Regions from separate parts of the Agathobaculum sp. NTUH-O15-33 genome, predicted to be linked through region 1. Evidence: predicted binding sites of a transcription regulator. Region 1 holds the regulator's gene; the other holds the start of a gene.

Region 1 (11,454 bases):
TTGCCCGAGCAATTAAGCGCGCACAGCGTAAGGCCCTTGGCGCGGATCGCATCGTACCATTTCTGGCGCGCGGTCGCGTCATGTACGAGCAGGTCAAGGTCGCAATGGGGCGCGGCCGACCAGTTGCCGGTGGCGATCTCCAACGAAGCGACGCGCTGCTCCACGCAAAAATCGAGCATTTTATCAAAGGGCATATCGAGGGTACATGTTTTTACTGCAAGTTTCATGATTCCGGTTCCGCTCCTTTTTTCTTTTCTTGTGCTCATTTTAACATACTATATAACCGGTCCGCAAGCGTTTCGGCCGGTGTTTGGCGGCGCGCCCTGATTTCCCGTTTTCCCTTGCAAAGCCGGGCGCTTTATGATACAGTCATGTTGCTTTGATAGAAAGAAGGGAGAAAAACGGATGGACGCGGACGTTATTATCGTGGGCGCGGGCCCGGCGGGTATTTTTACCGCGCTTGAAATGTTGAATCAAGGTACCAAGCAGCGCATTCTAATGGTAGAAAAGGGTCAGCCGGTCGAAAAGCGGCACTGCCCCAAGGCAAAGACCGGCAAATGCATGAACTGCCGCCCCTATTGCCATATTACCACCGGCTTTTCCGGCGCGGGCGCTTTTTCGGATGGCAAGCTTTCGCTTTCCCACGAGGTCGGCGGCGATCTGCCCACGCTGATCGGCCCGACGCTCGCGCAGCAGACGATCGATTATACCGACGGTATCTATCTTTCCTTTGGCGCCGATCAGCACGTGGAGGGCGCGCAGAACACCGAAGAGGTAAAGGAGATACGCAAACGCGCGATTCAAGCGGGTCTAAAGCTGGTGGACTGCCCCATCCGCCACCTTGGCACGGAAAAGGCGCAGCAGATCTACGGCGCGATTCAAAAACACCTGCTGGACAACGGCGTGGAGCTTCTATTCGGCTGGGAATGCCGCGACCTGATTCTGGATGGCGAGACCTGCCTTGGCGTATCGCTCGCGCGAAGCGGTGAAACGCGGGAGCTGCGCGCCAAAAACACCATCATCGCGACTGGGCGGCGCGGCGCGGATTGGCTGGAGTGCATCTGTGAGGAGCACCACATCGCCCACCAGCCCGGCACGGTCGATATCGGCGTGCGGGTAGAGGTGCGCAGCGAAGTGATGGAGCGCGTGAACAATATTCTTTACGAATCCAAGCTGATCGGCTATCCGCATCCGTTTAAAAACAAGGTGCGCACCTTCTGCCAGAATCCGGGTGGCTTTGTTTCGCAGGAAAATTACGATAACGATCTCGCGGTCGTGAACGGGCATTCTTATAAGGAACTGAAAAGCAACAACACCAACCTTGCTATTTTGTGCTCGCACAACTTTTCCGAGCCGTTCAACCAACCGATCGCGTATGCCCAAAAGGTGGGCGAGCTGACCAATATGCTGGGCAGCGGCCACATCCTCGTGCAGCGCTACGGCGATATTCTGGACGGCAAGCGCACTTGGCAGCAGGAGCTTTCCCGTTCCAACCTAACGCCCACCCTGCCGGACGCGGTCGCGGGCGATATCACCGCCGCCATGCCCTATCGCGCGATGGTCAATATTCTGGGCTTTATGCAGGCGGTCGATCAAGTGGTGCCCGGCTTCGCATCTATTGAAACCCTGCTGTATTCTCCGGAACTGAAATTTTACTCCAACCGCGTGAAGATGGACCAAACGTTTACGACCAGCCTTACCGGCCTTTTCTGCCTTGGGGATTCCTCCGGCTGGACGCGCGGCCTGATGATGGCTTCCGCCATGGGCGTGCTGATGGGCCGCCGCCTTGCGGCGGAGGAATCAAATTAATTCCTTGAAAAGCAGCGTCTTTGCCGTTTTGCGGCAAAGACGCATTTTCATTTAACAAAATATTCATAAACGAGACTTGACTTTGCAGGGCGACGGTGGTAAATTAGTTTTAGCACTCGAGGGAGATGAGTGCTAAACACAAAAAAGGAGCGACGCCGCATGGAGCTTTCTGAACGCAAAAAACAGATCCTGAAGGCCATCATCGGCGATTATATCCGCACAGCCGAACCGGTCGGATCCAAAACTCTGGCCGCCGGGCATGAGCTCCCCTTCTCCTCCGCCACCATCCGAAACGAGATGAGCGAGCTGGAGGAGCTGGGCTTCCTCGAAAAGCCGCATACTTCGGCGGGCCGCATCCCCTCCGCTTTGGGTTACCGCCTGTACGTGGATGAGCTGATGACCCGCATGGAAGACGCGCCGGACACCGACGAAATGCCGTTTCAGCGCATGATGCAGCACAAGGTGAAGGAGCTGGACCGCCTGATTCAAGAGGCCGGCAAGCTGATTTCCAACCTTACGGATTATGCGTCGGTCGCGATCACGCCCGCGATGACGCAAACCGCCATTCGCCGTTTTGAGATCATCGCGGTGGATAAGCTGAATTTCGTTATCGTCGTTGTGACGGAATCCGGTACGGTGAAAAACAAAATGGTGCGCACGCTGGCCGATGTGACCGCGGATGAAGCCGAACTGCTGACCTACGTGCTCAACCAAACCTTGACCGGCCTGCCGCTTTCCCATATCACCGCCGAACGGTTCGATATTGTCCGCCGCGCCGCCGGGCTGTCCGCCCTGCTTGCGCCGGTGGCCGAATACATCGCCGAGCTGATTGAAGAGCTGGGCAGCCAGCGCGTTTATTTAGAAGGCGCGACCAAGCTGCTGCACTACCCCGAATACCGGGACCTGAAAAAAGCGCAGACCCTGCTCGATTACATGGACGACGACACGCATCTGCTGCCGGTCGCCCGCAAGATCGACGGCGTGCAAATTTTCATCGGCCCGGAAAACGGTGAAAACCCAATGAGCGAAACCTCTGCCATTTACGCAAAATACGATATCGGTAAGATCGGCCAAGGTGCGATCGGCATCGTCGGCCCGACGCGCATGGACTATGCCACGCTTTCCGCCCGCCTTTCCCGCTTTGCGAAGGGCCTGAACAAGCTGATCGCCGAAACCTTTTTGGATGAAAAAGAATAACGGAGGCATCAAATCAACATGAGCAAGAAAAAGAAGCCGGAAGCTGCCGCGCAGGAGCAGACGACGGAAAGCAGCGAGGTAGAAACCGAGAATACCAAGGCCGCTGAAGCCGAAGCTGAACAGACCGAACCCGAAGCGCAAGCCGAGACCGCCCCGGAAGCCGAAGCCGCTAAAGTTCCGGACGACGACCTCAAGGCTAAGTTCGACGACCTGAACGACCGGTATTTGCGCATGGCGGCGGAGTACGACAACTTCCGCAAGCGCAGCCAGCGCGAACGCGATCGCATCCACGCAGACGCGGTCTCGCACGCGGTGAAGGCGCTGCTGCCGACCTATGACAATTTGGAGCGCGCCGTCAAGGCCGAGACCACGGACGCTGAGTATAAAAAAGGCGTTGAAATGACCATGACCCAGCTGGTAGAAAGCCTAAAGGGCCTGAACGTCACCGTAATTGAGGCAGCGCCCGGCACCCCGTTCGATCCCAACCTGCACAACGCCGTCATGCATATTGAGGACGAGGCGTTTGCGGAAAATGTGATCGCCGAGGCGTTCCAGCAGGGCTTCCAGATCGGCGACCATGTCATTCGCCATTCGATGGTCAAAGTCGCAAATTAATTAGGAGTTAGAAATTAGGAATTAGGAATTGCGGTTCCGCGCGGAGCGCGGATATTTGATAAGCGGCTTACAGCCGCACCATGATTACTAATTACTAACTACTAATTACAAATTCACTTTATCAATCAAGAATCTTAACTATAAGGAGTGCAATAATCATGGGCAAAATCATTGGTATCGACCTTGGCACCACAAACTCTTGCGTGGCGGTCATGGAGGGCGGCGAAGCCGTCGTTATCCCTAACGCGGAAGGCGCGCGCACGACCCCTTCGGTCGTCGCTTTTTCTAAGGACGGCGAGCGCATGGCCGGTCAGGTCGCAAAGCGTCAGGCCGTGACCAACGCGGACCGCACCATCAGCTCCATCAAGCGCGAAATGGGCACGAACTACCGCGTGAGCATCGATGATAAGCAGTATTCCCCGCAGGAAGTTTCCGCGATGATCCTGCAAAAGCTGAAGGCGGATGCGGAAGCTTATTTGGGCGCCACGGTTTCGCAGGCGGTCATCACCGTTCCCGCTTACTTTACCGACTCCCAGCGTCAGGCTACCAAGGACGCGGGCAAGATCGCGGGCCTTGACGTGCTGCGCATCATCAACGAGCCGACCGCTGCCGCGCTGGCTTACGGCGTGGATAAGGAGACCGAGCAGAAGGTCATGGTATACGACCTTGGCGGCGGTACGTTCGACGTTTCCATCCTCGACATCGGCGACGGCGTGCTCGAAGTGCTGGCCACCGCGGGCAACAACCGTCTGGGCGGCGACGACTTTGACAAGCGTATTATGGACTGGATCGTCGCGGAATTTAAGAAATCCAACGGCATCGACCTTTCCGGCGACAAGATGGCCATGCAGCGCCTGAAGGAAGCCGCGGAAAAGGCCAAGATCGAGCTTTCCGGCATGGCGCAGACCTCGATCAACCAGCCGTATATCACGGCCGACGCGACCGGCCCCAAGCACCTCGAATTAACGCTGACCCGCGCCAAGTTCAACGAGCTGACCGCCGATCTGGTCGAAGCGACCATGGGCCCGGTGCGTCAGGCCATGTCGGACGCCGGCCTGTCCTCCGGCGATCTGGCGAAGGTGCTGCTCGTGGGCGGCTCCAGCCGCATCCCCGCCGTGCAGGACGCCGTAAAGGGCATCACCGGCAAGGACGGCTTTAAGGGCATCAACCCGGACGAATGCGTTGCCATCGGCGCCGCCATTCAGGCGGGCGTGCTGGGCGGCGAAGTCAAGGACGTGCTGCTGCTTGACGTTTGCCCGCTGTCCCTCGGCATTGAAACGCTGGGCGGCGTGTGCACCAAGCTGATCGAACGCAACACCACCATCCCGACCAAGAAGAGCCAGACCTTCTCCACCGCGGCCGATAACCAGCCCTCCGTTGAAATCCACGTGCTGCAGGGCGAGCGCGAAATGGCCGCCGGCAACAAGACGCTGGGCAAGTTCAGTCTGGACGGTATCGCCCCCGCGCCGCGCGGCGTGCCGCAGATCGAAGTAACCTTTGATATCGACGCGAACGGCATCGTCAACGTATCCGCCAAGGACCTTGGCACCGGCAAGGAGCAGAAGATCACAATCACGGCTTCCTCCAACCTTTCGCAGGACGAGATCGACAAAGCCATGCACGAGGCCGAGCAGTTCGCCGAGCAGGATAAGAAGAACAAGGAAGCGGTGGAGACCCGCAACAGCGCCGAACAGCTGGTGTTCCAGTCCGAAAAGGCGCTGACCGATCTGGGCGATAAGCTCTCCGCCGAGGAAAAGACCACCGTGCAGGCCGAGATCGACAAGGTCAAGGAAGCGCTTAAGGGCACTGATAACGAGATGATCAAGATGGCGTCCGATTCCCTTTCCCAGAAGTTCGGCGAACTGGCCAGCAAGATCTATCAGCAGCAGGCGCCGCAGGGCGACCCCAACATGGGCGGTAATCCGAACATGGGCGGCCAGCCGGGCGCGGGCCCGCAGGGCGATTTTGTGGACGCTGATTTCACCGAAGTGAAGGACGACGAAGACAAGAAATAACTAGGAAGTAGGAGTTAGGAAGTAGGAGTTTCGGTTTCGCGCTTTGCGCGCTTATATATCATCCGGCTGTGCCGGATTCCGCAACTCCTCACTCCTAATTCCTCACTTCTAACTTTCGAGGGCGCGCTCCGGCGCGCCTATCCCCTTGTATAGAGGAATGATGATATGGCTGACAAAAGAGATTACTATGAGGTGCTCGGTGTCCAAAAAGGCGCGAGCGATGAAGAAATCAAGAAAGCGCACCGCCGCCTCGCCAAGAAATACCACCCGGATCTGAACCAAGACAACCCGGAGGCCGACGAAAAATTTAAGGAACTGAATGAGGCTTACGAGGTGCTCTCCGACAAGGACAAGCGCTCGAAATACGACCAATTCGGCTTCGCGGGCGTCGATCCCAGTTATGGCGGCGGCGCGGGCGCGGGCTTTGGCGGCTTCGATATGGGCGACCTCGGCGATCTGTTCGGCTCGTTCTTCGGCGGCGGCTTCGGCGGGCGCTCTTCCCAGCGCCGCAACGCGCCGCAGCGCGGCGAATCCATCCGCCAGAGTGTGATGCTTTCCTTTGAGGAAGCCGCCTTTGGCTGTGAAAAAGAAATTTCCATAGACCGGATCGAGACCTGTGATGAATGCGGCGGCTCGGGCGCGAAGAAGGGCACCAGCGCGGAGTCCTGCCCGAACTGTCACGGCACCGGCTCGGTCACGCAGACCCAGCGCACGCCGCTCGGCATGTTTCAAACACAGGCGGCTTGCCCCAACTGCCGCGGCACGGGCAAAATCATCCGCACCCCCTGCACCAAGTGCAGCGGCGCGGGACGGCTGCGTAAAAACCGCAAGCTGAACGTTACCATACCCGCCGGTATCGACGACGGTCAGTCCATCCAGCTGCGCGGTCAGGGCAACGCGGGCGTTAACGGCGGCCCGGCGGGCGATTTGCTCGTCACAGTAGGCATCCGCCCGCATCCGGTCTTCTCGCGCGACGGCTCCAACGTCATCTGCGAGATCCCGATCTCCTTTACACAGGCGGCGCTGGGCGATACGCTGCAAGTGCCGACGATCGACGGACGCATCGAATACAAGATCCCCGAAGGCACGCAGACCGCCACCGTGTTCCGCATGAAGGGCAAGGGCATTCAAAACCTGAACGGACGCGGGCGCGGCGATCAATACGTTCGCGTCAATATTGAAGTGCCGAAAAACCTATCTGAAAAGCAGAAAAAACTGCTGCGCGAGTTCGAGGAAAACACAACGGATGAAAATCAGGCTCAGCGCAAGGGTTTTTGGGATAAAGTCAAGGACGCTTTCAAGGAAATGTAAAACACAAAAGGCGCTTTACCGCATGATTGCCGCGGTAAGGCGTCTTTTTCTTTTCTATATCCGCTTTTTATATACGTGAAGCTTGAATAGCAAGGGGCTGTAAAAAAACTGTTGCAAAATAGAAGAGTACCCAAATGTCATTCTGAACGAAGTGAAGAATCTCGCGCGAACGCGCGTTCCCAACGTAAATTTCGCGCGTTCGCGCGAGATTCTTCGTCGCTTTGCTCCTCAGAATGACAAAGCTAGTAGCATTCTTCGCTTTGCAACAGTTTTCTATTCATTTGTGAGAACTTATTTTACAGCCCCTTTTTATAGGGGTAAGGCGGCGGCCCATTCCCGAAGACGGGCAATATCCGCCTGATTCGGATGGGTCAGCGCGCGGTCAAAATTTTCGATCATGTCGGTCATGCGTTTATCGCCGGGGCTTTGCCGCAGCATGGCTTCATACCGCTCCCGCACGGCGGGCTGCATTTTTCCCTGACACATAAAGCCGGGCAGAAGAATGTTATCCGCCGGAAGCTGCGTTTTTGTCCGTGCGAGGATAGAATCAAAGTAGCCCTGATCCCCGCCAAAGCCGGCGGTACCGAACAGCGCGACCTGCTTGCCATGCAGCTTGCCGAGAAAAAACGCGGTCTGCTCGTCGCACAGGCCCTTATCCGTCCAGAAACCAACGCAAAGGAGGGAAGCGGATAACGCTTCCTCCCCCGGCGGGCCAAAGAAAACGCGGCCCGCTTCCGGCAGGCAGTCTTTTAACGCTTCCAGCCAGTACGGCGGTATTGCCGGTACGGCTGCTGAAAACGATCGAATATTGCATGAGAAAAGGCCTTCTTTCAGCGTGTGCTGAGATCCATATAATGCGCGGGCTGCTGGACGCAGCGGTATGCCGGGCGAATGATCTTGTCCGCGTTGATCAGCTCTTCCAGCCGGTGCGCGCTCCAGCCGACGATGCGCGCGATCGCGAACACCGGCGTGTACAGCTCGGGCGGCAGCGCGAGCATCGAATAAACAAAGCCCGAATAAAAATCCACGTTCGCGGAAACGCCCTTGTAGATATGGCGCTCCTGCGCGATGACTTCGGGCGCGAGCCGCTCAACCAGCGAATAAAGGGCGAAATCCTGATCCCTTCCCTTCTCCTTCGCGAGCTGGCCGACAAAGGATTTGAACACGCGCGCGCGTGGGTCGGAAATGGAATAGACCGCGTGGCCCATGCCGTAGATCAAGCCCTTCTTATCAAACGCTTCGCGGCGCAGCAGCGCGCGCAGGTAGCCCGCCACGGCTTCTTCATCCGTCGTATCGGTCACATTGCGCTTGAGGTCCTCAAACATTTGCACGACCTTGAAATTCGCGCCGCCGTGCTTGGGTCCCTTGAGCGAGCCGAGCGCCGCCGAGATCGCGGAATATGTGTCCGTGCCGGACGAAGACACCACGTGCGTGGTAAAGGACGAATTATTACCGCCGCCGTGCTCCATATGCAGCACAAGCGCCAGGTCCAAAACCTTGGATTCCAGCGGCGAATAGCTCATATCCGGCCGCAGCATGCGCAGGAAATTGCTCGCCGTGGAAAGGCTGTCCGACGGATAATGAATGTACATGCTGCCGCCGCATTCATAATGGTTATAGGCATGATAGGAATAGACCGCCAGCATCGGAAACACCGAGATCAGCATCAGGCACTGGCGCAGCACGTTGGGCAGGCTGATATCGTCCGCCGTCGAATCATACGAGGCGAGCGTTAAAACGCTGCGGGACAGACTGTTCATCATATCGTGCGTGGGCGCTTTCATCACCACATCGCGCGTAAAGTTGGTAGGCAGCGTGCGCCCCTGCGCCAGCAGGCTTTTAAAATCCGATAAGCGGCGCACATCGGGCAGCTCGCCAAACAGGAGCAGGTAGGCGGTCTCCTCGTAGCCCTTGCGGCCGTCCTTCATAAAGCCCTGTACCAGATCGTTGATATTGATGCCGCGATAGTACAGCTCGCCATCGCAGGGGACCAGCTTTCCATCCACCATTTTCTTGGAAATAATATCGGATATATTGGTCAGTCCGGCGAGCACCCCCTCGCCGTTTAGGTCGCGCAGCCCGCGTTTGACGTCGAATTCCTTATATAGCGCGGGGGCAATGGTGCTGTTGCTCTTGCAGAGCGCAGCCAAAGCTTCCACGCGCGGGGTCACTTCCAAAACATCGTGTCCTGCTGTCATAACTTCCTCCCTTTCCCGGTTCGTGAATTACTCGATAGTATTATTTTACCGGAAAAGGGCGGTCCGCTTCAACTTTATTTCGGTAACAAACCGTGAATAAACTGTAAACTTTTTCAACATATCACCACTTTACCATATTGGTGTATAATTATTCTTCGTCCTCCTCAAGCTCCTGCACCTTTTGTTCGCGGCGGCGACGGGCCATGCGGAAGGAAATATAGTAGATCACCAGAGTGGCAAGGGCTGTCGGTATGCAAATTGAGATGAAAAATGCGACGGATAGGCCAAACATAACGCTTGAACCGCCCTCCACGGGTACGAATTGCCGCACGCGCAGCACAGTGAGCAAGATGGCGGCTATCGCCCCCGCGCCCAGCGCTGTGAACAGGTAATGGCGCAGTGGAAAACGGTCCGATTCGGCAAAGGCGTTATCATCCATCAGGCCATTCCGCCACTGCATTACGACGCAAACGATCTGCGCCAGCATGAATACGCCAAACTCCACCCAGCTGAACTGTCCGGAGCCCTCTGTATATTTGATCGCCTGCAATAGCATATCGAGCAGAATGCCAAAGGTAAATACATAGTACCCGATTTTGTAAATTCGGTTGACCTCTTGCGCGACGCGCTCATCGGTCGGTTTATGGATCAGCTTCATTGTGTTTCTCCCCCTTACAAAACATTCAGCAGCGCGACGACCAATGCTACGATCGCCATGAAATCCGCCAGTTGTTCGTCCTTCATCAATGCGTGTAACTTTTTCATTTTAAGCTTCCTCCCAAAATAATTCATCCAGTGTTCGATCGAGTACTTTACAGATCGCAATGCAAAGGTGAAGCGTCGGATTATAGCCGCCCGCTTCGATCAAGCCGATGGTTTGCCGCGTGACGCCGACCGCTTCCGCCAGATCCGCCTGCGACATATCCTTTTCCACCCGCGCCAGCTTCAGCTTTTTATTTTTCATGCCATCACCTCTTTGTTGATTACAGTATAATCTTTATCTTTCATTATGTCAAGTATATATTGCATTTTGTTTGATAAAAAAGGCTCTCAGAAAGTGAGAGCCTTTGGTCCTTATTCGTGCGGGGTTCCGCCGCGCGGCCCGGCGAAGCCGAGCCGGTGCATGGTGATCAGATACGCGATGAGCAAAGGAGTCATGGAGCCCGGCCACGCCAGCGCATAGGCCACGCAGATGCCGCCGAAGCCGAACGGCCCGGCAAGCAGCATCACGCCGAGCGCGCGCATCACCAGCTCCATGATGCCGGCGATGGTTGGCACCACGCCCTGCCCCAGCCCTTGCAGCGTGTACCGATAGATATACAGCAGCGAAAGCGTCGGGTAGAACAGCCCCGTTATGCGCAGGTAGAGCGCGGCCATGGAGATGACCTCGGTCGCCTCCTTACCGACGAATACGCCCGCGAGCGGCCCGCCAAACAACAGATTGACCGCAAGCACAGCAAGCGAATACCCCACCGACATGTAAGCGCACGACCGCACGCCCCGCTTGATACGGTCTACGCGGCCTGCGCCGTAGTTTTGCGCGGCATAGGTCGCCATGGTCATGCCGAAGGACGATAGCGGCGCGCCAAAGATTTGCTCGATCTTTTGCGCGGCGGTAAACGCCGCGACCGAAACAGAGCCGAAGCCGTTGAGCACAAACTGTAAAATGATAACGCCTATGCCGATGATCGAAGCCTGAAAGCCCATCGGCAGGCCAATGCCCGCGTGCCGCGCCAGCTCCTCGCCCGTTAAACGGAAGTCCTCGCGCCGCAGATGCAGCGCAGGGAACTTTTTCACGATATAGATTACACACAAAAGGCCGGAGACAAGCTGCGCGATCACGGTTGCCCAAGCCGCGCCCGCAACGCCCATATGCAGCCATAGGATAAACGCCAGATCGAGCGCAACATTCAAAATGCTCGCGATGATCAGGAAGTAAAGCGGCGTACGGCTATCCCCCAGCGCGCGGATGATATTGGACAACAGGTTAAAGAGCATGGCCGCGCCCGTGCCGATGTAAATAACGACGATATAGGCATAGGCCTGATCGATGATATCCGCCGGTGTGCGCATGAATTCCAGAATGGGACGCGCAAAGGGCACGCTGATCCCGGTCAGCACGGCGGTGACCAGCACACAGATCACGATGCACGCCGCAAAGCTGCGCCGCACGCCGTCCGCGTCGCCCGCGCCGAAGCGCTGGGCCGTGACGATGGAAAGCCCGGTCGTAAGGCCCTGCACAAAGCCAATGATCAGGAACATGATGCTGCCCGTGCAGCCGACCGCGGCCAGCGCGCTCACATCAATCG
Region 2 (11,454 bases), 150 kb from region 1:
CTTCGTTGAGCGTGCCGTCTCCGCCGGCGCACACGATCCGGTCGAATTCGCCGGCGCGGGCCCGCACCACCGCGGTCGCGTCGCGCGCGTTTTGCGTAACATAGATCGTCACATCATAGCCCGCGTTTTGAAACACGCTGACGCAATCGACCGCCTTATTGACGATCTCGCCGCGTCCGGCGTGCGGATTGACGATAAACAGCAGCTTTTGCATGGGCCCTTCTCCCTTTTGTTACTTGGCGAGCAGCGCGCAGACCGCGTTCGCGTAGGCCACCGGATCATCCACCGGCATGCCCTCGATCAGCAGCGCCTGTGTGTACAGGATATCGGCATAGGCGTTTATCTCATCCGAGCCCTGCTGCTGCAAGTCGCACAGCTTTTTAAAGATCGGGTGCTCGGCGTTCAGTTCCAGCACGCGTTCGGCATGTACGCGCTGGCTGTCGTCCATGGCCTGCTGGTTGAGTACCTTTTCCATTTCCAGCGTGACCGGGCCTTCGGCGCGCAGGCAGCACGGGTGGCTCTTGAGCCGGCCGGTCAGTTCTACCTTTTTCACCTTGCCGGTCAGCGTTTCACTGAGCTTGGTGAGCAGCGGCGCGTTTTCCTCGGAAAGCTTTTTGATCTCTTCCTTCTCGTCCTCGCTCTCAAGGCCCAGATCCGCGTCGGTGATGGACTTAAATTCCTTCTCCTTATAGCTTGCCATCATCTTGATGCAAAATTCATCGATATCATGGTGCAAGCAGAGCACTTCGATGCCCTTGTCGGCAAGCGTTTCCATCGCGGGCAGCAGCTTGATCTTTTCGACCGTTTCGCCGCAGGCGTAATAAATATACTTCTGCTCCTCTTTCATGCGGGAGATATACTCATCGAGCGAGACCATCTTATTCTCGGTGGAGGAATGGTACAGCAGCAGATCCATAAGCAGATCCTTATGCGCGCCGTACTGGACATAGGCGCCGTACTTCAGCTGACGCCCAAAGGCGTTCCAAAACTTCTCGTAGTCCTCGCGGCTGTCGGTCATGATCTTCAAAAGCTCGTTTTTGATCTTTTTTTCGATGCTCTGCGCGATCGCCTTGAGATGACGGTCGTGCTGGAGCATTTCGCGGGAGATGTTCAGCGACAGATCCGCCGTGTCCACCATGCCGCGCACAAAGCTGAAATGGTCGGGCAGAAGATCGGCGCATTTGTCCATGATGAGCACGCCGTTGGAGTAAAGCTGCAAGCCCTTCTCAAAGTCCTTGGTGTAATAATCCATTGGCGCGTGGGACGGAATGAACAACATGGCGGTGTAAGTGACCGCGCCCTCGGTGTTCATATGGATATGGCGCAGCGGCGGCTGGTAATCGTAAAACTTGGAGGTGTAAAAATCGTTATAATCCTCGTCCTTTAGTTCCTTTTTGGATTTCTTCCAGATCGGCACCATGGAATTGAGGGTCTCGTTTTCGGTGTACTCCTCCCACTCGGGCGTGTAATCCTCGGGCGCGTCGGCCGGCTTTTCCTTCATGCGGCTCTTGACCATGTCCATGCGGATCGGGTAGCGGATATAATCCGAGTATTTCTTGACAAGCGACTGGATGCGGTACGGCTCTAAAAACTCATCGTAGTTTTCGTTTTCGGTATTTTCCTTAATGGTCAGCGTGATACGGGTGCCGTTTTCGGCCTTTTCGCACGGCGCGATCGTATAGCCCGCCGCCCCGTCGGATTGCCAGCAGTTGGCCTCTTCGCTTCCCATGGCGCGGGATACGACTTCAACATGGCTTGCCACCATAAACGCCGCGTAAAAGCCCACGCCGAACTGGCCGATGATATCGATATCGGTCTGGTCGGTGTTTTCCTGTTTGAATGCCAGCGATCCTGAGCGGGCGATCGTGCCGAGGTTGGCCTCCATCTCCTCCGCTGTCATACCGCAGCCGTGATCCTCGATCACAAAACGGCGGTTTTCCTTGTCGAGCGTCAGCTCGATCGGCAGGGTCTCGCGCGTAATACCGGTCTGCCCTTCCTTCATCGCGTTGTAATACAGCTTATCGGTCGCGTCCGAAGCGTTGGAGATCAACTCGCGCAGAAAAATCTCTTTGTGCGTGTAGATCGAATTGATCATCAGATCGAGCAGGCGCTTCGATTCCGCCTTGAATTGTTTTTTCGCCATGACAAAATCCACCTCTATGTTTTTTATTAGCACTCTGCTTGCGCAAGCGCCAACGTCTTTTGGTGTTAGCACTCTAAGCAAAGGAGTGCTAACGTTATTATGATAAGCTCACAAACAGGAAAAATCAAGCCCCTATACAAAATTTTATAGTTTATTCAAAATTGCAGCCGCCCCCGATCTGGAAACAACGGAGAGCGGCTGCGAATCATCGCCTGTTATTTAATTTTACCGGGCGCGATATGCCGTTCCCGTACACGCTGGCGCACGGTTTCCCGCAGCAGCGTGTAAATGACGGAAAAGAGCGGAATGGAAAACAGCATACCAATGATACCGGCCATACTCGCGCCGAGCGTGACCGCGGCAAGCACCCAAATAGACGGCAGGCCGACCGAACCGCCGACCACGCGCGGATAGATAAAGTTGCCCTCCACCTGCTGCAGCACCAGAAACAGGACCAAAAACCACAGCGACTGGATCGGGCTGATGATAAAGATAAGCAGTACGCCGACAAAGCAGCCGATGAACGCGCCGAAAATCGGAATAAGCGCGGTCACGCCGATCAGCACGGCGACCATGAGCGCGTACGGCATACTGAATATCGACATGGCGATAAAGAACATCAGGCCGAGAATAAACGCTTCCAAACACTGGCCGGATAAAAAGCTGCTGAACGAACTGCTCGTCAGGTGGCAGACCTCCAAAAAGCGGTCGACGTGCTTTTCCGGGAAAAAGGAATAAAACAAGCGGCGGAACTGGCGGCCCAGATTTTCCTTCTGCATCAAAATATAGATGGCGAAGATCAGGCCGATGAAAGCGTTTGCCACGCCGCTGAGCGCCGAGCTGGCGAAGTTGAACGTGTCGCTCAGGAAGCTGGAATTGCGCAGGAAATCGACGAGCATGGTGCCGATCCCCTTCCAGTCGATCTCCTGCCAGCTGATTTTGAGCGAGGCGATCTCCTTTTCAAACATGGGCACGGCCTGACCGATCTGATCGAGCCATTCCGGCACGCGGGCGCGGGCTGCGGTAAGCTCCTTGCCGATCGCGGCGATGGAGTTGTACAGCTCGGGCAGCACCATGAACAGCACAATCGCGATTACGCCGATCACGACCAGAAGCGTCAGCACGATGCTGCACACGCGCTTCATTTTGATCAGCCTTTTATTTTTTGTGGCCTTGGGCCCGGTAAATAGGTTCTTTTCAAAAAAACGCAGGGGCACGTTCAGGATAAACGCGATACAGCCGCCGATCAAAAACGGCGTGAGCAGGCCGAGCACATACCGCAAAACCGAACCGACCAGCTTGGTATTTTGCAGGCCGACATACAGCAGCACGGCGAATGCGATCAACCCTAGGATTTTCTTTACGTTATTCCGATCTAAATTCAAGGTTTTACGCCTCTTCTTTTCATAAATTATTACTATCTAACCATGTTTCCCAGCTAAAGTCAAGAAGCGTCAAGAAAAATTTACAAATCGATGGTTACCCGGGCGATACCATGCTACAAAAAAGTGCGTACTTGCCAAAACGCAACAAGACGGCTACAATGAACATATCACGATTCATGCAAAAAAAGGAAGGATACCTATGAATGCACAAAACTGCCTCGCCATGCTGCGCAGCATACGGGACGCGGCCTTTGCGACCGTGGACGAAAACGGCCTGCCGCAGGTGCGCATGATCGACGTAATGCTGGCGGAACAGCAAGCCCTTTATTTTTGCACCGCGCGCGGCAAGGCGTTTTATCGGGAGCTGATGCAGGACGGGCATGTAGCCGTGACCGGCATGAACGAAAAGTATCAGATGGTGCGGCTAAACGGCATAGCGGAGCGGCTGGATGAGCAAACTAGCTGGATAGACCGCATTTTTAAGGCCAATCCTACGATGAACGAGGTATATCCCGGCGATAGCCGCTATGTGCTGGAGGCTTTCTGTATCCGCGCGGGTCAGGTCGAGTTTTTCGATCTCGGCGTATCCCCGATTGAGCGCGCGCTGTTTCCGTTTGGCGGCGCCCGCGCGGAACCCAAGGGCTTTTTCATTACCGAAGCATGTATCGGCTGCGGAAAATGCGCCGCAGCCTGCCCGCAAAAATGCATTGCGGCAGGTTCTCCCTACCGTATTGAGCAAGCGCATTGCCTGCACTGCGGTCTCTGCGCGGAGCTTTGTCCCAGCGCATGTATAATAAAGGAGCAACGAATTTGATTAACGAAATGATCCAGCTGCTTTCATCGCGAGGAGACTTCTTTTGGGGGTTGCTGTTGGAGCACCTGCAGCTCTCCCTTCTTTCGATCGCGCTGGCGATTGTGAACGGTCTGCTGACCGGCGTGGCGATCAGCGAGTACCGCAGAAGTTCCAAGGTCGTGATGGGCGTCATCAACTTTATCTATACCATACCGTCTATTTCCCTTTTGGGATTTTTAATCCCGCTGTCCGGCATCGGGAATACGACCGCGGTGATCGCGTTGACTATATACGCACTGCTGCCCATGGTGCGGAATACCTATACGGGCCTTGCCAATGTCGAACCGCTGCTGGTCGAGGCGGCAACGGGCATGGGCGGCACCCGCGCGCAGGTCCTATGGAAAGTAAAGCTGCCGCTGGCCATGCCCATGATCCTTGCAGGCGTGCGCAATATGACGGTCATGACGATCGCGCTGGCCGGTATCGCCTCGTTCATCGGTGCGGGCGGTCTTGGCGTTGCCATTTATCGCGGTATTACGACAAACAACAAGGCGATGACGCTGGCGGGCAGCCTGCTGATCGCTCTGCTGGCCATTTTGGCGGATACGCTGATCGGCCTGCTGGAAAAATTGACGCAGCGCCACAGGGCGCAGAGATAAAGGAGAAACCCATGAAGAAAAACAAGACCCTCGTTGTGGCGCTGGCGGCGGCCGCGCTTATTTCCGCCCTTGCGGGTTGCGGCAAGAGCGAAGACACGCTGCACATGGCGACCAAACCCATGACCGAGCAGTATATCCTTGGCAGCATGATGAAGACGCTGATCGAAGCGGAGACCGACCTTACCGTTGAAATGACAGAAGGCGTTGGCGGCGGTACCTCAAACATTCAGCCCGCGATGGAAAAAGGTGATTTTGATTTTTATCCCGAATACACCGGAACCGGCTGGAACTTCGTTTTAAAGGAGGACGGCCTCTACGATGAAAGCATGTTCGAGCAGCTGCAGGCGGGCTATCAGCAAATGGGCATGCGCTGGGCGGGCATGCTCGGCTTCAACAACACCTTCGGCGTCGCCGTGACAAAAGACGCCGCCGAACAATACGGCCTGAACACCTATTCCGATCTTGCCGCCGCCGCGCCTTCGCTCACCTTTGGCGCGGAATATGACTTCTTCGAGCGCGACGACGGGTATGACGCTCTTTGTGAGACCTACGGCCTATCGTTCCATAACACGATGGATCTGGACATCGGTCTGAAATACGACGCGATTCGGCAGAAAAAAATCGATGTGATGAATATCTTTACGACAGACGGCCAGCTTGCCTCTTCCGATCTTGTGGTGCTAAAGGATGATAAGAACCTTTATCCCTCCTACATGTGCGGTTTTGTCGTGCGCGACGAAGTCTTGCAGGCGCATCCTGAGCTACAGCAGGTATTCGATCTGGTCGCGCAGTCGATCACGGACGCGGAGATGGCGAAAATGAATTATCAGGTAGAGACCGAGGGCAAAGCGCCTGAGGAGGTGGCCGCGGCATTCTTGCAGCAAAAGGGGCTCATGGCGTAAGCCGGCCGAAAAGGAGATACCATGAACGCGATCGAATACAAAAATATCCGTATGGCCTATGGCGACCGGGTAATCATTGAGAATTTCAGCCTTGCCATCCCGCAGGGAGAGTTCATAACGATCATCGGCTCCTCCGGCTGCGGCAAAACGACCCTTTTGAAAATGGTAAACGGTTTGGTCGAGCCAACGGGCGGCGAGGTTTATGTGGGCGGCGAAAACGTCAGCCGCGCGGATATCACCAAGCTGCGCCGAAGCATCGGCTACGCCATACAGGGCAGCGTGCTCTTTCCCCATATGACGGTGGAAAAGAACATCGCTTACGTGCCGAACCTACTGAACAAACGAGACAAACAGCGCACGGCGGAGGCTGTACGGAAATGGATGGGCATCGTCCGTCTGGACGACTCGCTGCGCAAGCGCTATCCGGATCAGCTTTCCGGCGGACAGCAGCAGCGCGTCGGCATTGCGCGCTCGCTCGCCGCCTCCCCCGACCTGCTGCTGATGGATGAGCCGTTCGGCGCGGTGGATGAGATCACGCGCGCTTCCTTGCAGGATGAGATCGCCCGTATCCACCGGGAAACCGGCATCACCATCCTGTTTGTCACCCATGATATCAACGAAGCGCTGCGTCTTGGCACGCGCATGCTGGTCATGGACCGTGGCGCAGCGCTGCAATATGATACGCCCGAAGCCATCCGCAAACAGCCTGCCAATCAATTCGTACAAGCGCTGCTCCGCCGCGCACTCTAACAGAAAAGGGACGCTGCAGCTCAAGCTGCAGCGTCCCTTTTCTGTTACGAAATGCCGTTTTGGTGGTTGGTTTTCCACCGGCTACAGCTTATCAAAGCGTTTTTCAGCTGGTCGATGGAGATCGGCTTTGCCAAGTGCCCGTTCATGCCGGAAAGGCGCGCCCGCTGCGCATCCTCGGCGAAAGCGTCCGCCGTCATGGCGATGATCGGCAGCTCGTCGATCCGCTCCATGCCGGAGCGCCGTATCGCCCGCGTGGCTTCATAACCGTTCAGCACCGGCATCTGCACATCCATAAAAACAATATCGTAATACAGCGGCGGATGCGAGCAGATCGCGTTTATTGCCTGCGCACCGTCCTCCGCGGTTTCCACGCGCGCACCGAGCAGTTCCAGCATCTCGGTGGCGATCTGGCGGTTCAGCTCGTTGTCCTCCACCAAAAGCACACGAAGGCTGGCGGACAGCGCCTCTTTAGCGCTGCTTTCGGTAAGGGGGGCCGTCTCTACTTCGTCGCACCGGGGCAAACACAGGGTAACGGTAAAGCGCGATCCTTTTCCGTAGTCGCTCTCTACCTTGATATCGCCGTTCATCAGCGAAACGATGTTTTTGACGATCGTCATGCCAAGCCCGGTGCCGGCAATCTTACTGATCCGGCTATCCTCCGCACGGCTGAACGGCTCGAAAATATGCGCTACGTATGCAGGCTCCATTCCTACGCCGGTATCCTCTATCACAAAGCGATAGGTGCCGGCTTTTGTTTCCCATTTTTTCAGTTCATCCACGTAAAGCGAGATCGTTCCGCCCGCTTCCGTGTACTTTGAAGCGTTTTCCAGAATATTGACCAGCACTTGGCTCAGCCGCGTCGCGTCGCCTATCACGCGCGAATGAAGCGTTTTATCTACATGTACCGAAAGGGATTGGCCCTTGCCTTGCATTGCCAGACGAACCATGGAAACCACTTCCCGCACGGTATCGCGCAGATCAAAGGGAGCGTGCGTCAGCTCTACCGCGCCGCTTTCTATCTTGCTTACATCCAGTACATCGTTGATCAGCCCAAGCAGATGCGCGCCGGAATCGGCGATCTTTTGCAGATAATCCCGCTGCTTTCCCGTATCGCCCAGATGCAGCTGCGCCAGCTCGGTCATGCCGATGATGGCGTTTAACGGGGTGCGGATATCGTGGCTCATTCTGGAGAGAAAGTCGCTTTTGGCCTGACTGGCGTTTTCCGCCTTTTGCAGCGCGTCCTCCAGAATAAGCTTGGCTTTGCGCTCCTTTTGCAGCGCTTCTTCCTGCATGCGGCGTTCATCGTCGATATTGCGCGAAAGCGTGATCTCGATCAGATCATCGGTATGGGGGCTTTCCACCCGTACCACCTGCGTGAAATGCCAGCGATATTCCCCGTTTTCCCCCAAATGAGGCACCCGCATGGAAACGATGCGCTCGCCGTTAGTAAAAGCATCGATCAGGGCGTTGCGCGAAAACCTGCTGTTAAATTCATCCCGGTATTCCGGATGGACGGTGCGCAATTCAGCCTCGATCAGATCCTGAAAAGCGCCTTCGTCGCCGGGCTTTGGCACCTGTTCGCGCTCGTATTCCAGCATATGAAAGGTGTTTTTCGTTAAGTTGACCGCGATCACCATCTGATAGGCTGTCTGCGCCGCCGTGGCAAGCTGGCTCACCTCGACATTGCGCTGCTGTTCCAGCTGGTATTCCTCCTGAATATCGCGAAAAATGAGAACGCACCAGCACTCGTCCTCTCCCAAGCGCTCGATTCTGGCGGCGCTGAACTCCACCATATGGTAAACGCCGCCGTCCACCAAACGGCGCATGCGCTTTATGATCTGTTTTTTGCCTTCTCCAAACAGCCGCAGCATGGCCTCTCTTGAAAAGTTCGCTTCAAAAAGCGGCAGATCGTCCGGATGCAGCGTTTTTTGCGCATACCGCCTGTTCTCCGCGCCAAAATTACCTTGTTCCGGAATGTCCGTCCACAACATGTCCTTTTGGCAGTTGACATAGTAATCCTCAGTCAGGTTGGCGATAATGCATTCGTTAAAGACAGTTACCAGACTTTGGGCGTACATGCGCTCTATTTTTTGAGGGCCCTGCGCCTCTTCAAAATTCAAGCGGTGCGGGGTCGAAGTCACAACGACGGCAGGCGTTTGATCGTTCCACTGAATGCGGTTGGCCGTGATATCCACCGTGGTTTTCTGAATCGGATCGAAGCAGACAACGTGGTGCGTCTGCTTCGATCCGATCTGCTCTAACGGACAGCTGGCGCATTTTTCCGGCCATACGTCGAAGCACTTTGCGCCAATTACCGCCCTGCCCCGTCCGGTATCCCGGCAGCGCCGGTTACAGTACAGCAGTTCGCGGGTATTCTCATCTATGACATACACGCTGGTTTCGGACAGTGCGTCCAAAAGTCCACTCAGGTTGTCAGCAGTCATGCTTTCCACTCCCCCACCCAGACGGGCGTCCGCAACAGCGCGTTCATACCAGCTCTGGTTCCAAGATCAATTCCACATCCATTATACACGCTGCGCAATTAAATAGAAAGTAGCTGCGCTCCATATTTTCAAAAAGCTCGCTCGCAACACAAACGCAACCGAAAATTGCGGAAAAATTGGTGGATGCAACCACGCATTTTTGATAAACTATTGCAAAATAAAGAGAGGAGAAATCAAATCATGACAGTTTCGTTCATTCTGATCGTGATCAGTATCATTGTGGTTGGAGTTTTCATCGGTTTTGGGGTCCTGATCACATGCGCGCTCTTGAAGTACATCCGATCAAAAGAGGTGCGGCAGGAAAAAGCGGCGGTGGCGAGATCCTTGGGAGAAACCTTAAAAGCACACCGGACCAGATGTAAAATGACACAGGAATTTGTCGCGGAATCCATTGGGGTGAGCAGGCAAGCCGTTTCCAAATGGGAAATGGGTACATCGGACCCCAGCACGTCAAATCTGCTTGCGCTGGCCAAGCTTTTCGGCATATCCGCCGAAGAACTGCTTAGGAATATCGCTTGAGCTCAATCCTACTAAATTTCCGGTCCGCCGCCTTGCACGAAGATCTCGCACATCAGCATAACGCCGAGCTTGAGACCATATCCAAAGCAGTCCCGCTCTTCCAGCGTATTCGCTTGCGAATAGAGGTTGTTTAAAGCTTCAAACCGCTGGCAATCATCCGCCGACATTTTACTGATAAAATAGCGCTGCTCTTCTTCGATCTTACGATTGATGCAAGTGCGCTGGGGGTCAGGCTCAACCCGGCGGCTGATCGCACAGATCCCGCCATAAAATAAACTATCGATAATGCTTTCGTTCATATCTATATCCGTCCTTTCAATTTGGCTTCACAGGTGCCTTGCAAGAACGGTCCGCACAGTGTATAATATTTATGCGGTCTGCCCTTGTGGTAGCTGCGTATGGGAAGTGGCGAGTAACTTTGTCGAGGGACGCGCCGCTTCCTTTCATTTTTTTTCTAGGTCGTCATACATTTTGCGAACACCACGCCGAACCACTTCCGCTCTCGATATGTTCATCTGCTCACTGCATAGTGTGAGTAATTCAGATGTATCTCTATCAAAGCGTATTTTCATGGTAATGTCTTTGGGATTGTCTGTGGGACGACCCATTTTTTTTGCGGCCATTTGACACCTCCTTTTGCAGGTCGCTAAGTGCATTATAATATATAGACCTGCAAAAGTCAATAAGACATTTAAAAGGACCCGCAAACATCTGAATGTATCAGAATGTTTGCGGGTCCGATCATTTTGCCATATTACAGTCATTCCCACTCGCTCCTGTTAGAAGTTTTCTAAACAGTTTTGTTTATGGAAATTAGCTCAGATTATTTGGATTATTTTCATTATTCAGTAGCATAGGCTATCTGATTTTTTGTTGTCATAGCGTTGCCATGAAAATGACGGCAATCTACATTGAGATACTATGAATCTCCCCGAAGAGATTTTTTATTCCCTGATTAAAATTCGTGGTTTCATCAACATATAAAATACGAAGATTCTTAATCGCTCGTGTAAGAGACACATACAAAAGATTTTTGACTTTTGTCATTTTCTCCTTTTCTTCGTCGTTTAGGGAATTCTGACATTGATAATGAGAAAAGTAAAATTTGAAATAGTTCCTCTCTCTACCAAAAGCATTTCCCATAATGATAATTACATTATCGAATTCCAAACCTTTTGTTCCGTGATATGTATGATAAACCACATCTCCGTTAGTTTCTCTTCTAATAAATCGATGCCACGATTCGCATATTGATACTTCAAGATTAAGTATTACTTCTAATTTCTCCGCAGCTTCTTGGGATTCCGTTCCATTTGGAAACAGTATTCCTGCGATTTTTTGTTTTACATCAGTTAATGATAAATTATCCACATCTAAAACAGATTTCAAAAACGTAGTACAATGTCCTGAAACATCTTGATTTGCTATATTAATAAGGCTATTTAAATACTCAACAAATGTACTTCCGGTTGCTTGGTTAAGATTTGATATAAATGCTCGAAGATCACCTAAATTCATTTTTTGCTTCAGTTCGATCGGCAAAAACTCTGCGATTTGTGTTTGCGGATCACGAAGCTTAGAATGTATATCTATGATTTTATAGTATATCAATTGAGCGTTCCCTAATTTTTTTATATCGTCGCTTAGCAACTCGGTGTTTAATGCATCATAATTACCACCTTTATAAATGTCTGCTTCTTTAAATGCACTATAAAAGACACCAAAACCACTGTATTCTGCGACGGTACTATTGGTTAACAAAAAGCAATGCAATTTGTTGTTATTATTTATACCCCATT

Evidence for each region. The regulator HrcA, encoded in region 1, represses chaperone genes, less so after heat shock. The targets are predictions, from matches to a motif close to TGTTAGCACTCNNNNNNNNNGAGTGCTAACA.
Region 2: the regulator HrcA is predicted to act here: its motif matches at 2,207-2,237, upstream of htpG (molecular chaperone HtpG).

Annotation. Positions count from the first base shown of each region.
Region 1 is NZ_CP136187.1:1,755,461-1,766,914, reverse strand. It holds gene RWV98_RS08950 (sugar phosphate isomerase/epimerase family protein) at 1-227, opposite strand, end outside; gene RWV98_RS08945 (NAD(P)/FAD-dependent oxidoreductase) at 406-1,809, shown strand; gene hrcA (heat-inducible transcriptional repressor HrcA) at 1,969-3,006, shown strand; gene grpE (nucleotide exchange factor GrpE) at 3,025-3,621, shown strand; gene dnaK (molecular chaperone DnaK) at 3,780-5,636, shown strand; gene dnaJ (molecular chaperone DnaJ) at 5,802-6,947, shown strand; gene bilS (flavodoxin family protein BilS) at 7,257-7,688, opposite strand; gene RWV98_RS08915 (citrate/2-methylcitrate synthase) at 7,778-9,145, opposite strand; gene RWV98_RS08910 (DUF6773 family protein) at 9,294-9,803, opposite strand; gene RWV98_RS08905 (helix-turn-helix transcriptional regulator) at 9,912-10,109, opposite strand; gene RWV98_RS08900 (MATE family efflux transporter) at 10,220-11,454, opposite strand, start outside.
Region 2 is NZ_CP136187.1:1,904,533-1,915,986, reverse strand. It holds gene RWV98_RS09690 (diacylglycerol/lipid kinase family protein) at 1-214, opposite strand, end outside; gene htpG (molecular chaperone HtpG) at 233-2,143, opposite strand; gene RWV98_RS09680 (AI-2E family transporter) at 2,359-3,528, opposite strand; gene RWV98_RS09675 (pyridoxamine 5'-phosphate oxidase family protein) at 3,728-4,342, shown strand; gene RWV98_RS09670 (ABC transporter permease) at 4,339-4,980, shown strand; gene RWV98_RS09665 (glycine betaine ABC transporter substrate-binding protein) at 4,992-5,882, shown strand; gene RWV98_RS09660 (ABC transporter ATP-binding protein) at 5,904-6,632, shown strand; gene RWV98_RS09655 (ATP-binding protein) at 6,677-9,076, opposite strand; gene RWV98_RS09650 (helix-turn-helix transcriptional regulator) at 9,317-9,655, shown strand; gene RWV98_RS09645 (DUF6809 family protein) at 9,667-9,954, opposite strand; gene RWV98_RS09640 (CopG family transcriptional regulator) at 10,099-10,278, opposite strand; gene RWV98_RS09635 (ATP-dependent helicase) at 10,562-11,454, opposite strand, start outside.